One region of the Paenibacillus sp. FSL F4-0097 genome, then DNA from elsewhere that is predicted to be linked to it. Evidence: riboswitches for the same ligand, from Rfam matches in the RefSeq annotation. Region 1 holds a riboswitch; the other holds the start of a gene.

Region 1 (5,879 bases):
TCCCGGCCCTTGACCAGTTGTTAGTTCAGCGGCGATTTCAGCTGCTACTCCATAGAAGGAGAGGGCTTCCACTGCGGCCTCCAACGAGTCACCGCCACTTACCGCGAGAAATGCCCCCACAACAGCGCTGAGCAAGCAGCCAGTTCCTGTAACCTTCGTGAGAATAGGGTGACCGTTGCTAGCAATATAGGTGTTTTTTCCATTCGTGATCACATCGTCTTTTCCAGTTATGATGACCACACAGCTTAACTTCCTCGCAGCAGCTTCAGCCAAAAGGACTACATCGCCTTCACCTTCGCCAGCATCCACCCCTTTAATGGACCAACTCTCTCCAATGACATTAGCGACTTCAGCCACATTCCCCCGCAGTGCGGTGATTTGCATCTCATTCACTAGCTTTTGAGTGACAGCGGTCCGATAAGAAGTTGCGCCTGCACCTACCGGGTCAAGCACTAGGGGAACCCTGTGTTTATTAGCGGATTTACCAGCAAGCAACATAGATTGAATGGCGTAATCATTGAGTGTGCCGATATTTAGAACTACAGCAGACGACATAGCGGCGATGTCGATCACTTCTTCGTGGGCATCCGCCATAAAGGGAGAGGCGCCAAGCGCCAACAGACCGTTGGCTGAGAAATTGGCTACCACAATATTAGTGATGTTGTGGATCAACGGGTTGGATTCCCGTACTTTGGCTAAATAACTCATCATAATTCCTCCTCAAGCTTGTATGAACAACTAACTAAACATTACAGATTGATAAAAGCTTCCTGTGCTTTAATATCCTCTGGTAGAAGATTGTTGGTGGATAACCACTGCTGAACCTTTTCCCAAGATGTCGGGTCTTGATATCCAAAAGATTGATCGCCAGCATTCATCAGCGGCAGCAGAATCTCAAGACTTTTTTTCTCAATCTCCTTGTCGAGCGGTGAAGTTGCATCTTCATGTGCAACCAGTAAATCCAGGGCTTGTTCAGGATTCTGCTCCACAAATTCCTGTCCTTTTGTAATGGCATTTAGAAATTTTTTAAAGTAGGCTTCAGAATTTTGCAATCCTTGTTCGCTGGCCACCAGCACAAGCTCATAATAGTCAGGCACTCCGTAATCCGTTGGATTAAGCGAAGTGACCGGATGTCCCTCTTTTTCAAGGATTAGTTGTTCATGGTTGATGAACCCGCCCATTATTGCGTCTACTTGTCCAGTAGAGATCGCAGGGATGAGGTCAAAACCTACGTCAATCAGCTTGGCGGATGAAGGATCGCCTCCATCACTCTGGATCATTGTCCGAATCATCGCTTCATAGAGCGGAATGGAGGAATAGCCGATTTGTTTTCCCGCGAGCTCTTTTGGACTATGAATACTGCCAGCCTGAGGAACCATCAGATGATTCAGTGGATGCCGCACGATTGCTGCAATCGAACGTACAGGGATTTTCTCGCCGCGTGCCATAAGTACCTGAGGCTGATAACTGAGCGCTAGATCAATTTGATTCGCTGCAACAAGCTTTAGGGAATCATTGCTGTCTGCAGGCATTTTGATCTCGACATCCAAACCTTCCTCTTGGAAAAAACCTTGCTGTTGCGCAGCGTATAGAAAGGAATGAACGGCATTGGGATACCAATCAAGCATAATCGTCAGCTTGTGTGACTGCTTATTTTCGGTATTGGAGGGATCGGTTTGGGAGTTGTTATTTATCTTGTCTGCCTTCCCGCAGCTGCTTAAGAGCAAAAGTGTGCATACTAGAAATACAGAAATAAGTCCTCGTTGTGGGGATTTTAAATGATTCATTGGTTTGATCCTCTTTTCTTTAAAAATAATTGTTCGAGTAAAGCTATCGCCAGAAAAAGCACCACACCAAGCGCGGACAGCAGAAATACAGCCGCGAACATTTCATCGCTCTGCATATTTCCGGCCATTCTGCGGCTGAAGTAACCGAGTCCTTTACTGCCGCCGAGCCATTCCCCGATAGTAGCTCCGATGACGCAGTATACAATGGACAGCTTTAAGCCAGAGAAAAAAGCAGGCAACGCCAGTGGAATTTGGGTTTTGACAAGCAGCTGCCAGCGGTTTGCACCAAATGTTAATAATAAGTCCTTGTAAGTCTGGCCACTTGTACGAAGTCCATCATATGTACTCACTACGACTGGAAAAAAAGCCGTCAAAAACACCACAGCCACTTTGCTCCACAGCGAATATCCGAACCACATAATAAAAATGGGGGATAGCGCAATTAATGGGATCGTCTGGCTAATGATAAGAAAGGGATAGATGGCCTTTTCTATGGGGCGATACAGGAACATTCCAGTGCCCAGCAATACACCACAAATAACAGAAAGGACAAAACCCACCAGTATCTCCTGTAACGTCGCCAATAAATGCTGTCCAAATAATAATTGCCTGTGCTCGATCAATGCGATTCCAATAGAGGAAGGTGCAGGGAGAATAAAGGCTGGAATCATGTGAAGGCGAACAGCTGACTCCCAGATTACAAGAATGAGCAGTACCAGAAGAAGGAAGGGACCATAGTTGTCTAGATGTTTTTTAAAAGGTATAGGTCGCATGTAATCTCCGCTCCAGCTCTGCACGCAGTGCTATAAACCGGGGTTCGTAGTTCATCTTATAATGTCTTGGCCTTGGTAAATCCACAACGATCTCCTGTAATTCGCTGTGCGCACCGCCAGATAATAAATAAATCCGGTCACTGAGCAATAGTGCTTCCTCCAGATCATGAGTGATGAGCATAATCGTCTGATTCAATTCACCCCATAACTCCAACAGCCAACGGTGTATCTCGCGTTTGGTCATGGCATCGAGAGCGCCAAAGGGCTCATCCAGCAGCATAAGACCACTTCCGCCTCCAGCCACTAAGGTGCGCAGAAATGCGACTCGCTGTTTCATTCCACCCGAAAGTTCATGGGGATAAGCCTTCTCTACATCTGCTAAGCCGAAGCGGGTCAACATTTCCCGAATCTGAGTGATCGTTTCTTGTTTATTGAATCTGGGCTTGATCTCCCAAGGCAAAAGGCAGTTGTCGAGCACTGTCCTCCAAGGCAGCAATAAATCCTGCTGAGGCATATAAGCGATCTGGCCTAAACGACTAGCGGTTGACGGGTGCGTAGAGAGTTTTATTTTTCCGTGAGTAGGTTCGAGTAAACCGGCAATCGTTTTGAAAAATGTACTTTTCCCGCATCCGCTAGCACCTACTACGGAGACGAATTCCCCTTGCCTGATATCCATGGATAGATCTGCGAATACAGGGGGTTGCTCAGATTCCGGAAAAGAGTAGGTTAGGCCTTGAATAGATAAAATGGTCGTGATGATCAAACCTCCTAAAATTTTTGTGGAGCGCCTAAACAAATAAAAACCCATCCATTTCCAGAGGAAATGAATGGGTCAAAAAGTTCATTCTGCATAATAACACTTAACATGCTTGATGAAAATTCTGCTCCACTTCCCTCCGCTGGTATGATCCAGATCAGGTTCCAAGGGTCCGGAGCTTGAAGCTCCGTCTCAGTCGGCCGACTCCCCTAGTGAAATAACAGGTCCATATTAATTTGTTAATAAATATACCATATCTTTCTGAGAAGTAAAGAGAGAAAGAAGTGAAGGATTAATCCAAGATTGGGTAAGATATAGGTAGGAATCTAGTTAATATTATAATTCCGATGTATATAATCGGAAAAAAGTATTGACGATCATGTGATGGCAGTGTACTATTCAATTTACCGGAAAAAATCCGGGTAGAGAGAGGGGATTTAATAATGAAAAAATGGAGTTTAACTATTATATTGGCGTTAACCGTGGTCCTTATAGCGGCTTGCGGCAATAATTCGAATACCAATACGGCTGCTGAACCTACAGCTGGAACGAATGGTGGAGCAGCATCTTCAGCGCAAAACAGTTTGGAGGCTGTGAAAGCCAGCGGCAAATTGCGGATAGGTACAGAAGGGACTTATGCGCCTTTTACTTATCATGACACTGCGGGGAAATTGACTGGTTTTGACGTGGAAATTGCTGAAGAAGTAGCAAAACGTTTAGGTGTTAAAGCTGAATTTTTTGAAACTCAGTGGGATGGTATTTTCGCTGGAATGGATGCGAAACGGTTTGATGTAATCTTTAATGAAGTTTCCATTAACGAAGATCGCAAAGTGAAATATGATTTCTCTGAACCCTATATCGTATCCAAAGCAGTATTGATCGTGAGCGAAGACAATGAGGATATTAAGACCTTTGCCGATCTTAAGGGTAAAAAAGCCGGACAATCCCTGACAAGTAACTTATCCGACATCGCTCGTGAGAACGGTGCTGAAATCGTAGCTACGGACGGTTTCAATCAAGCGATGGATCTGCTGACTTCGGGACGTATTGATGCAACTGTGAATGATGGCTTGTCTTATCTGGATCTAAAAAAACAAAAACCAGATGCAAAAATTAAAGTGGTTGATGAGATTCCTGAAGGATCACAAAGTGCCGCAGTATTCCTGAAAGGCAATGATGAGCTGGTGAAAGCGGTCAGTGATGCGATTACAGAGATGAAGAGTGATGGAACGTACTTGAAAATTTCCGAGAAATACTTTGGAGCTGACGTTTCAAAATAATACAAGGCTAGCAAGGCTAATTAAGCCTGGAAGCTAAAAAGGATGTCTGAATAATGGATGACCGCAAAATACAAATTTTCTTAGACACACTGCTACCCCTGCTAAAAGCCGGGGTGGCTTTTACCATTCCGTTGGCGCTACTTTCCTTTGTGCTTGGATTGATTTTGGCGATCCTAACCGCGCTGGCACGTCTTTCACCGTGGGTAATTCCGAAGCTAATCGCCCGTTTTTATGTGTGGGTTATTCGAGGAACCCCATTGTTAGTGCAGCTATTTATTATATTTTATGGTTTGCCGGCTGTTGGTATTGTACTCGACCCCTTCATTGCCGCCACCATTGGATTTACTCTTAGCGTAGGGGCTTATTCATCGGAAATCGTACGCGCTGCTATCCTGTCGATACATAAAGGCCAATGGGAAGCTGCCTTCTCAGTCGGGATGACTCGTGGGCAGGCTCTGCGCCGCGTAATTCTGCCACAAGCTGCGCGCGTTTCTGTACCGCCGTTATCCAATTCCTTTATTAGCTTGGTTAAAGATACTTCGCTTGCAGCGATCATCACCTATACGGAGATGTTTAGAACCGCACAGCAGGTAGCCTCTACCACTTATGAGCCTCTGCTGGTATACTCCGAAGCAGGATTGTTTTATTTAGTGTTCTGTTCTGTGCTGTCGGCGCTGCAAAATTACTTGGAGAAACGACTCGATCGTTACTCTGCGACCTAAAGGAGAGATACTTGTGATTGAAATCATTAATTTGCATAAATCCTTCGGCGCACTCCAAGTGTTAAAGGGTATTGATCTGAAAATGGAGCATGGAAAGGTACTTGTCATTATTGGGCCATCTGGCTCCGGGAAGACTACACTGCTGCGCTGTTTTAATCTGTTGGAAATCCCGGATCAAGGCAGCCTGTCGCTCAGTGATATCACCATCAATTTTACAGATCATAAGAAAATTCCTCAGAATTCCGTATTGGCCCTTCGTCAGAAAACAGGGATGGTCTTTCAATCGTATAATTTATTTCCGCATATGACTGCGCTTGGCAATGTGATGGAGGGACAGGTAACTGTCCTGAAACGATCCAAGGAAGAAGCGCGCAAGCGGGGGCTTCAGCTGCTGGCTAAGGTGGGTTTGGCAGATAAAGCTGATAACTATCCACATCAGCTGTCAGGTGGACAGCAGCAGAGAGTGGCCATCGCCCGGGCTATGGCAGTAGATCCAGAAGTGTTATTGTTTGATGAGCCCACTTCGGCGCTCGATCCTGAGCTGGTAGGGGAAGTGCTTA
Region 2 (5,879 bases), 2.5 Mb from region 1:
TTTAATTCAAACTAAAAGCTAAAGAGGAACAATAAGGGCAAAAATGCCCCTGAGTCACTGGAATTCCGCCGAAGTGGGAAATAGAAGGCAAAAATGCCCTAGATCGGGTGCAATTCAACCCGACGAATCAAATCAACGGTATAAATCCCGCAGAATGAGCCGAGTCCGGCCCGACGAAGTAAATCAACGGTATAAATCCCGCAGAATGAGCCGAATCCGGCCCGACGAAGCAAATCAACGGTATAAATCCCGCAGAATGAGCCGAGTCCGGCCCGACGAAGCAAATCAACGGTATAAATCCCGTAGACTGAGCCAAATCCGGCCCGAAGAATCAAATCAACGGTATAAATCCCGCAGAATGAGCCGAGTCCGGCCCGAAGCAGCAAATCAACGGTATAAATCCCGCAGAATGAGCCAAATCCGGCCCGACGAAACAAATCAACGGTATAAATCCCGTAGAATGTCCCCAACCCGCCCGGTTACTATCCATTACCAACAGGGAGTCGGTTTTCGCCACACATTTAATGTGATCCCTACTATGATGAGTGAAATTTGTTTAATTGAGCAGATACATCCGCGTTCATTGAAAATAGGGTTGGAGTTTATCGCTGCAAAATAAAAAAACTGACACCGCTATACCAGCGATATCAGTTTACAGAGCTTAGCGATTAAGCTAGCGGCTGCCTATTTTTAGCTTGTTCCTCTCGCATCCACTGTGACAACTGGCGTTTGAGCTTAATGAACTCGGGAGAGTCCGTAATCTCATCACGGCGTGGCCGCGGAAACGGCACATCGACTGTATGCAGAATGGAGCCGGGGCGGCCGGAAAATACATAGATACGATTAGAGAGCAGCAACGCTTCTTCGATGTTGTGAGTAATGAACAGCACAGAGCGGCGATTCTCTTCCCACAGCTCAAGCAGCCAGCGCTGCATTTCACTGCGAGTTAGTGCATCGAGTGCGCTGAAAGGTTCATCCAGCAACATTAGCTCCTGGGGAGCGAGCAATGCTCTGAGAAAAGCTGCACGCTGCTGCATCCCGCCAGACAACATATGCGGATAAGCATGTTCGAAACCGCTTAACCCAACCTTGGCAAGCCACTGGCGCGCTTCCTCGCGGGCTCCATCCCGCAGTGCGCCCTTGATCTCCCCAGCAAGCAGCACATTATCCTCAATCGTACGCCAAGGAAAAAGCGCAGGCTGCTGCGGCATATAACTAATTTCACCGCGTTGACCTGTAACGACCTTACCGTTCATGCGGATCGTGCCTGCATCGGGTTTCACAAGGCCGCCAATCATATGGAATAAGGTGCTTTTTCCGCAGCCGGAAGGACCAACGATCGAAACGAACTCTTGTTGCTCTACCTTGAGAGAGACATTATTCAGAACGTTCGTCTCACGGCGACGATGGGAAAAAGATTTGGAGATGCCGCTCACTTCAAGGGCGGGTGCCACGGTATGAGCTTCAGGAGAGCTTATGACTTCTGTTGTTCTGTGTTGCATTTGCGTCGCTTGAGACATACAGGCATCTTCCTTTCTATGAGTTACGGCGCGGCTTCCAGCGAACCAGCCATTTTTCCAGCAATGCAATAATAGCAAAGAGTACAAGACTTAAAAGTACAATAATAACAATAGCAACAAACATCCGATCCGTACGATATGCGGATTTCTGCAGAAGCATATAATAGCCAATACCTTTATCCGCGCCAATCCATTCAGCGACCACGGCGCCCATAACCGCATAAGTAGCAGATATTTTTACGCCGGAAAATAGTGCCGGGATAGAAGAGGGCAGCTCCAGCTTGGTGAAGATTTGCCACTTGCTTGCGCCAGCCATTTTCATATAATTCATCATGACCTGATCACTTTGGGCCAGACCGCCCATCGCAGCGACAGCTACCGGGAAGAAACATACTAGTGTAATCAGCACGATTTTGGGCAAAAGACCAAAGCCGAACCAGATAATGAGCAGGGGTCCGAGCGCGATGGAGGGAACATTTTGACTCAGAATAATAAGTGGATAAAAAGCCCGTCTAGCCCAAGGCAAAAGATGCAAAAGCAAAGCAACGATCAGGCCTACCCCCGTACCAATGGGAAAACCAATTAAAGTGAGCCGCAGCGTAGCCATCGTATGAGCCCAAAGACCAGAAGCGTTACTGGTGGATTCACGGGCAATATCAGCAGGACTCGGCAGAATCCAGGATTCAATATGAAATACAGATACAGATAGCTGCCATACGGTTAAAAAGAAGACGACCGCCACAAGGGGCGGCCATATTAGCTTCCAGGTCGATCTCACGGCCGATATTTCTCCGTCAATTTATCCATGCTGATTCCGTTAGGATTATGAGCGATTTTGATCTGCGAAATTACGCTTGGACTGCCTGCTTCGATCAACGCCTCCTGCATCTGACGCACAACCTCCAGCAGCTCGCTAAGCTCACCTTCCATTGTGGTTTCCAGTGGATTCACTTGATGTTTAACACCGGATTTCTGAATGACCTCAATCGCTTTATCTACGTATGGGATGGAATCCTCATTGTTCGGAGTTTTTGGAATTACTTGAATGCTTAGTAGGGTGTTAGCCACAATAATCAATCCTCTCATTTTATAAGGTAAGTTTAAAAAGCCAACTTTGATAACGAAGTAATTCATTACAATTGTTGTTTACTCCGCCGGTAAAAAATCATTACTGAATGCACTAGCAGCATCCAGCGGTTTATCCAGCAACTTCAGATCATACATCCAGTCGCCGTAATTTTGCCAGACCTCGGTTTTTTGCTCGCCCCAGCGGGCAGCATCGTCCTTGTATTTTGGGCTAAGCCATTTTTGGCTAGCTAGGACAAGGTCGGCGTCCAGGTCAGGAACGTCCTTCGATAACATACCGGCAGCCTCTTCCGGATGATCAATGGCATATTGATAACCTTTTGATGTGGCTTTCATGAAGGCCTTCACCAGCTCAGGATGATCTGCAATTTGCTTCTCACTCGTCGTCAGCACAGGCGTGTAATAATCGAGCTGTGGCGCATAATCCTTTAAGTACAGCATATCCAATGGCTCGCCACGCAACTCAGCCTCAACGCCAGTCCAAGCGTAGAAAATCCAGGCGAAATCAATGTCACGTTTGACGGCGGTAAAATAATCAGCTTCACCGATACTGATCAGCTTCACCTTTTTCACATCGCCACCTTCAGGATCCATGATAGCTTTCATGGCTGCTTCTTCGGCTGGTGAGCCCCAGCCTCCGTAGGTTTTACCTTCGAAATCCTTTGGTGATTTAATATTGCGATCTACTGGAGCGGCGAATCCCGATGTATTATGCTGAATAATAGCTGCTATCGAGACAAGGGGTACGCCTTGTAGACGGGCTAGCGTTAATCCTTCTTGGGCGCTGATGCCAAATGCGGCTTCGCCAGAAGTAACCATAGTATCAGAACCCGCTGCGCCTGGTTGAACGATTTCGACGTCCAGACCTTCTTCAGCGTAGTAACCAAGATCCTTAGCTACGTATAGACCGGTATGATTCGTGTTCGGTGTCCAGTCGAGTGCGACTTTAACTTTGGTGAGCTCTTTTGGAGCATCCGTGCCAGCCGCTGCAGTTGGATCAGTAGCATTTGCTTTGTTTCCGGCTGTATTCCCATTGTTGCTGCCGCATCCGGCAATGGCAAGAATGAGTACACAGGTGAGGCACAACGTAAGTGCTTTTTTGAGGTGCATGTCTTCTTCTCTCCTTTAAGGTTACAAGAATCCCGTCTTCACAACATGAACCGTAAAGTGTAGTATGTACGTTTTTCTACATCTTTTAGTGATCTAACAAAAAAAGCGCCCCGAGTGATCGGGACGCTGGCTTGGCGCAAGGTTAGTCAAGGTCACAGGGACCAGAACCAATTGGCGATTCCTACGCTGGCATTATCCAGATCAGGTATAAGGGTCAGTATCTTGTGGGATACAATCTCAGCCGGCCAATTCCAGCACCCCTGGTTCTATGAAGTTAACGGGTATTTCTATGTGCAATATAAGTAAGCATAAGTTTTGTACCTATACTTAATGTCTTATATTTCTCGCATACGGTGTATTATAGACGGCTGTACTCGGAATGTCTAGTAGTGCACTCCTGAATTTTTCCAATCCAGTAGTTTCTTTTTTGCTAGTCTAGATCTTTATATTTCTTGCGGTGACGCCGTTTAAGCTCACTAACCAGCGCCCCTAGCGTGAGGACAACGCTGATCAGAATCCCGCTCATGATCACGAAGAGGGCAAGAAATTCAAAGGGGGAATAACCAATCATTTTACTCCATTGGATTTTTCCATCCAGATCGTCAATGACTTGATTCATGCCGTAAATCCCGCTTACTACCGTAAATACAGTGAGAATCATCAGCAGATTATCCCGTCGCTTGGACTGAAACTTATCCTGATACTGAAACAGATCATTTAAGGTTTCTTTCACTTCCTCGAACAAAGCGTCGTTTCCGTATACTTTACGCAGCTGAAGAAATATCTCCCGGCCCTGCGACTGGGAAATCAACTCCAAGAAGTAGAACTTTGCCGAGAACTTATTAATGGAGTAGATTAGATTGTCTATTTCCTCATAATCATGATTAATCCGAAGTCGGGAGTGCATATTGGCGAGCTTCAGCAGAACGATTTTGTGGAAAATATTGAGTAAAAATCCGTAATAATATTGCCCGTACATCTGGTTGGCTAGACTAACAGCAATCTCCTGTTCAGCCCGGGTCATGCAGCAAAAGGTCTGCTCATTCATCATATAATACGTGTCTGGGCCCCAGCGATTATAGGAATGCTCATGACAATAGTTTGCAATATACGCTGGATCGCTTGCACTGGCATAGGGCTTTCCGTTCAGATCAATTCCATCAAGCTGTGAGGCGCGATAGCGTAGATTTACACTAATCTCATCAGAACCTTCTTCATTCTGAAAGCCGTAAAAAGCTTGCACCTGCATTCTTTCATCTACGAAAAAAGGAAGGGTCTCAAAATAAGCCCCATTGATATCCGATTGATCCAGATATGGCTCCAGTCCATCCACCAAATTTCGGAAGACAAAATCCTCTACCATCTCATAGGTCTGTTCCCCGCAATGAATATAAGTGTAGTCATCCTGTATGAAGGTTTTCTCTAGCGCACGGAAACGATCCGCGAATTCTAGGGCAATACTAAAGGGAATCGAATCCCCCTCCAGCTGGACACGTATCGTCACGAATCCAAGCTGAAAGGGACATATGAATATATCCGTCGAGAGAATTTTGAAAAATATAGATTGCTGCGGAATCTCCAGAATGCAGTCGAGATTATTTACTCTGGAAAAACGGCGAAACGAGTCGGCATCCTTCCTGCGCGGAAAAAGGACGTGTGCGGCAAACGGTAAATAGGTGCGCTCCATTCGTTCATGGGAAACACAGTAACCTTCTCCATAATAGGCAGCTTCCAGTTCTTTGTTATCCAGAAAAAAACGTGTGAATCCGTCGTCCTGTAATTGCTGGATAAGCTGCTTAGAATCGCCCTTTTTTATAGAGAAGGGAAATATAAACTGCATAAGCGCAGTATGTAACAAAGGCTCAGTTGAAGACTCATTTAAAGACTCATTCATTCATTGTCCATCCTTGTGCTCAGAATATGCTTATAGATCACATTACCCTAAAAGGATAACGTTGATACTGTTCTAAATACGGGAACTCTTTCCTTCCACCGCTTGCCTGGCTTGGAATCTCCATGCGGCAATGCTTAGCAGGAACAAGAAGGCAGCAAAAGTGGCAAGTAATCCGGCTGTTTGCGCCACTTCTAAATGATCCATAGACCAGCCCGTAAACAGAGGTAGCAAAGCACCACCAACGCCTCCGGAAGCAATCATAATGCTGG

What was found. A riboswitch is a leader RNA that binds a small molecule or an ion and turns the genes downstream of it on or off. The one in region 1 is predicted to bind thiamine pyrophosphate.
Region 2: another riboswitch for thiamine pyrophosphate. It lies ahead of MHH86_RS02055 (ABC transporter substrate-binding protein); the one in region 1 lies ahead of MHH86_RS13105 (ABC transporter ATP-binding protein).

The regions. Positions count from the first base shown of each region.
Region 1 is NZ_CP151965.1:2,930,926-2,936,804, forward strand. Features, by position in the region: gene thiM (hydroxyethylthiazole kinase) at 1-708, opposite strand, end outside; gene MHH86_RS13095 (ABC transporter substrate-binding protein) at 750-1,787, opposite strand; gene MHH86_RS13100 (ABC transporter permease) at 1,784-2,560, opposite strand; gene MHH86_RS13105 (ABC transporter ATP-binding protein) at 2,541-3,323, opposite strand; TPP riboswitch at 3,435-3,538, opposite strand; gene MHH86_RS13110 (amino acid ABC transporter substrate-binding protein) at 3,761-4,597, shown strand; gene MHH86_RS13115 (amino acid ABC transporter permease) at 4,651-5,319, shown strand; gene MHH86_RS13120 (amino acid ABC transporter ATP-binding protein) at 5,333-5,879, shown strand, end outside.
Region 2 is NZ_CP151965.1:457,027-462,905, forward strand. Features, by position in the region: gene MHH86_RS02035 (hypothetical protein) at 99-470, opposite strand; gene MHH86_RS02040 (ABC transporter ATP-binding protein) at 669-1,502, opposite strand; gene MHH86_RS02045 (ABC transporter permease) at 1,537-2,298, opposite strand; gene MHH86_RS02050 (MTH1187 family thiamine-binding protein) at 2,295-2,588, opposite strand; gene MHH86_RS02055 (ABC transporter substrate-binding protein) at 2,667-3,716, opposite strand; TPP riboswitch at 3,878-3,988, opposite strand; gene MHH86_RS02060 (hypothetical protein) at 4,147-5,610, opposite strand; gene MHH86_RS02065 (MFS transporter) at 5,683-5,879, opposite strand, start outside.